Regions from separate parts of the Paenibacillus sp. J22P165 genome, predicted to be linked through region 1. Evidence: riboswitches for the same ligand, from Rfam matches in the RefSeq annotation. Region 1 holds a riboswitch; the other holds the start of a gene.
The links. A riboswitch is a leader RNA that binds a small molecule or an ion and turns the genes downstream of it on or off. The one in region 1 is predicted to bind thiamine pyrophosphate.
Positions count from the first base shown of each region.

Region 2: another riboswitch for thiamine pyrophosphate. It lies ahead of AC58QM_RS25475 (ECF transporter S component); the one in region 1 lies ahead of AC58QM_RS00365 (thiamine phosphate synthase).

Region 1 covers NZ_JCAUAP010000001.1:85,739-87,942, reverse strand. Annotated here, with positions in the region: gene thiO (glycine oxidase ThiO) at 1-415, opposite strand, end outside; gene AC58QM_RS00365 (thiamine phosphate synthase) at 416-1,036, opposite strand; TPP riboswitch at 1,181-1,279, opposite strand; gene hflK (FtsH protease activity modulator HflK) at 1,462-2,204, shown strand, end outside.
Region 2 covers NZ_JCAUAP010000010.1:213,895-216,098, reverse strand. Annotated here, with positions in the region: gene AC58QM_RS25480 (methyl-accepting chemotaxis protein) at 1-564, shown strand, start outside; TPP riboswitch at 637-747, shown strand; gene AC58QM_RS25475 (ECF transporter S component) at 884-1,480, shown strand; gene AC58QM_RS25470 (ABC transporter ATP-binding protein) at 1,485-2,204, shown strand, end outside.

The DNA.
Region 1 (2,204 bases):
TCAGCGCGGGCTCCATGGCCGTGGCTTCAGCGGCGCTGAGCCATTGGGCCTTCTCGCCCGCAGCGCGTTGAAGCTCCGCCCGCGCGCGCAGCTCCTGTTCTTGAACGTCGCTGAGCGCGACGTTCAGCAGCCCCTCACGGACGAGACCGATGTCGATGCCCGTGAGTTCTCGAAGTTCCCCGCTGAGCTCGGGGAACATCGATCTACTCAGGCGCGCCCACTGGAACAGGGCGCCCGTGTCTTCCATCTCGGACTGCGCGCCGAGCATGCCTGCTGCGGCAGCCGAGGCTTCCGTGCCTAGCTGGCTGCGCTCTAGCAGCGTGACGGATTTCCCTCTTTTCGCTAAGAAATACGCGATAGATGTACCAATAACGCCACCGCCAATGATGATGACATCTGATCTTGTTACTGACATTCAACTCACCTCAATCTGTCTAAGCTGATCTTTATAAGCCAGCACGGCTCCCAGAGGATCCGCCGCTTCCCATACTCCGCTCATCACCGCGATTCCAGATGCTCCTGCATCCAGAACGGACTTTACCCTCGCAGGCGTCATCCCGCCTATCGCAATAACAGGAATGTTAACCTCGTTAACTACTTGTCTTAACTGCTCCAAACCCCTAGGCGGCACTCCTTGCTTGGAGTTTGTTGCAAAAATATGACCGAACATGACATAGTCGGCCCCCTCTTTTTCACGCCATTTTGCCTCGTCTGCATGATGCACGGACACTCCGATTCGTTGTATCCCCCGGCATAATTCATCTTGAATAACGAGCGATGGCGTCGTGCCTGGGAGCTGAACCCCGCCTGTCTGCAAGGCTAGAGCAATAGAAGGAAATCCGTTGACGTACACACGCTTAGCTGGAATCCCTTTCTCCAATAAGTACTGCACACCGATAAACACTTCGTCCAAGGACTTCATTTTCTCCCGAATATGGATCGCCGTGATATACGGGTAAATCTCAAGCGCAATCTTTGCCAGTTCAGACCATGAAATCTTCCCGTCCGATATGACATGCAACTCTTTCTCCGACACCTATCGCTCACTTCCTCTCCAGCAAACATCCCCTATCCTCATATGCAAACAACGATCCTGACATCGTCGTGAAACACAAAAAAACCACTTTCCTCAGAAAAGTGGTTGTAGGCTGCCTAATCATAAATAGCGATTAAATTGGCTCCAAAGCTCGTTCCACTTTCCTCCGCTGGCATAAACCAGATCAGGTTCAAAGGGTTCAGTCTACACTGTCTCAGCCTCTCGGCGCCCCTAGGGATTCATTCGTATGCAATTACTCAATATCATAGCATGACAACCAACTCTTGGAAATAACAATTTTCCATCTCCACTTGCCATCGACCTGTCCTTTCTCAGCATGCTGAGAATTACGTCTCCCTATTGAAACCATTTCCAAAACTTCCCGTATAGCATATCAGTAAATCTTATATTAAGGGGTGTTTGCCATGGAACCATTTGTACTGCCAGAACCCGATCGACGAAGACCCTCTTCCCTCCCGCCAGGCTTGATGACCAAAATTGTTATCGGCCTTGTTATCGTTCTCGCCCTTATTTTCGGATCTTCCACCTTCTACACGGTACAGGAGCATGAGAAAGCGGCTATTTTAACATTAGGCAAATATACGACCGAGAAGGAAGCTGGGCTGCACTTTAAACTCCCTTTTCCGATTCAACAGGTCATTGTCCTTCCTGCTAAAAAGACACAACGCATCCAAATTGGCTTCCGTGAAGTGGGTGGTAAAATTACTCCCGTAGAAGAAGAAGCGATGATGATTACGGGGGATGAAAATATTTTGTCCGCTGATGCTGTTGTGGAATGGAATATCAGTGACATGCGTAACTACTTGTACAATATTGATAATGCTGAATTGTTCCTTCGCAACTCCGCGAGTGCAGCAATTCGTTCAGTTATTGGTGCTACAGCCTTAGACTTTGCCATAACTGAAGGTAAGACCGAGGTCCAAGGCAAGGTCAAAGAACGATTGATTGACATGCAAACCAAATATCAAACAGGTATTCATATTGTCGATTTGAAGTTCCAAGATATCGAGCCGCCAGCAGGCGATGTGCAAAATGCTTTTAAAGATGTAACCAATGCACGTGAAGAGAAAAACACGAAAATTAACGTGGCGACGAAATACGAAAATGATATCCTGCCAAGGGAGCGCGGTAACGCTCAAGCACTGCT
Region 2 (2,204 bases), on a different contig from region 1:
GAAGAGAATGTGAAAATTGAGAACATCGTTTCCACTATCGCGGACATCGCCAACCAGACGAATCTTTTGTCGCTGAATGCTTCGATCGAAGCGGCTCGCGCAGGCGAACATGGGAAAGGTTTCTCCGTAGTTGCGAACGAAATTCGAAAGTTGGCTCAGAACGCCCACATAGCATCGACCGATATTTCGGAAATTCTTGGCTCCATTCAGACGAAAGTTGTGACAGCGGTTGAGAAGGTAGCCGTTGGGATGAAAGCCGTAGAGTCAGGGAAAAATTCGACAGATAACGTGAACCAATTGTTCGAGGTTATCAACACAAATACAGCGGAAGTCATGGAGCAAGCTGCGCATTTGCAGCGCATGAATCAACAGTTGCAGGTATCTTCGCAACACGTCGCGGAAGAAATGACATCTGTTGCAGCGATTACGGAAGAGTCGGCAGCATCCGTTCAGGAAGTGTTGGCGAGCGCCGAAGTGCAGCAGCATCGCGTACAGGATATCGTAGACAGCATCCGTCAATTGAACGAGTTAACGCAGGATCTGAAGCATTTAATCGAGAAATAAGCCTTGCGTGGACAACTCTTGGAAAAAAAAGGATTGCCAAAAGGCAGTTAATCCGCTACAGTTAAGCCAAATGAATAGCAACACGGGTGCTTGATGAAGTCAGGCTGAGATAGTGGCCCTATGCCACTGACCGTTAATCTGATCTGGATAATGCCAGCGTAGAGACCTTATGTGCTTTTTTTGCACGAATGTTCAAGCCTGCCGTTAATCCGGTGGGCTTTTTTTGTCCTTTCGGGGGCGATGAAGACATACATCCAAGGTTGGCGTGTTCGCCTATCTCATTGACAAATAGGAATTGAGAAAAGGAGTCGAGTAGAAGATGGTGCAAAAGGAAGCAAGTAAACAAGGGTTGAAGCTGACCGATATTTTGATCACGATTGTGATCTCGGCAGTGTTCGGTGTGATTTATCGGATTTGGGGACCATTTTACGATCTGATGAAACCGCTGGGCTTGCACGCAGAGCAGTTAAGTTATGGCATGTGGTTCATGGCCGCGACGTTTGCTTTCCTCGTTATTCGCAAACCAGGGGTTGCGCTGCTGGCAGAAGTGGCTGCTGCCACGATTGAGGCCCTGTATGGCGGTCATTGGGGAGTTGGGACGCTCGTATTCGGTGTGCTTCAAGGGCTTGGAGCAGAGCTGGTATTTGCTGCATTCCGCTATCGCCGCACGACTGTAGGGGTAACGATTCTGGCATCCTTCGCATCAGCAATCATGTCTATCTTTGTGGATACTTACTATGGCTATATAGAGCAGCTAACCTTCTGGAATTACATATTGTTCATTAGTTTGCGACTATTGGGCAGCGCGCTGATTGCAGGCGTGTTCGCGTACTATTTGACGAGCGCATTGTCTCGCACGGGTGTACTGAATCTAATTCGTCCCGTTTCCAAAAAAGATTACGACGTACTGGGGTAAACAGATGAGTGAAGGAATGAGCGTTACGAATCTACGGTTAAAATATCCCGGCGATGACGCCCCCCTGATTTTTCAGGGGGTTTCCTTTTCCATCAAGCCTGGTGAAAAGGTACTGCTCCTTGGACCTAGCGGCTGCGGCAAATCGACGTTGCTTCAGGTGCTAAGCGGCATTGTCCCGGACATGATTGAGCTTCCGCTCAAAGTGGATGAGATTAACAGGCCAGGCCGATGGGGTTATGTGTTTCAGGATCCTGATACGCAGTTTTGCATGCCCTATGTCGACGAAGAGATAGCGTTTGTGCTGGAAAATCAGGAAGTGCCGCGGGAGGAGATGCCTGCGCGCATTCGCCATTATTTAAACCATGTTGGGTTACATTTGCCGGATGCACACACGCTGATCAGTATGCTTTCACAAGGAATGAAGCAGCGATTGGCCATTGCCAGTGTGCTAGCGTTAGAGCCAGAGGTGCTCTTTCTCGACGAGCCTACGGCTTTGCTGGATGATGAGGGTACGAAGCAAGTCTGGGATACGATTCGGACGATAAGCGAGAACAAAACCCTCCTCATCGTAGAGCACAAAATTAGCGGCATGCTGGATCTGCTCGATCGGTTGATCATCCTGACACCGGAAGGACAGGTATTGGCAGATGGACCTCCACTTACGATGTTTGAAGCTTATAAAGAACAAATAAGAGAATATGGCATCTGGTACCCTGAGGTGTGG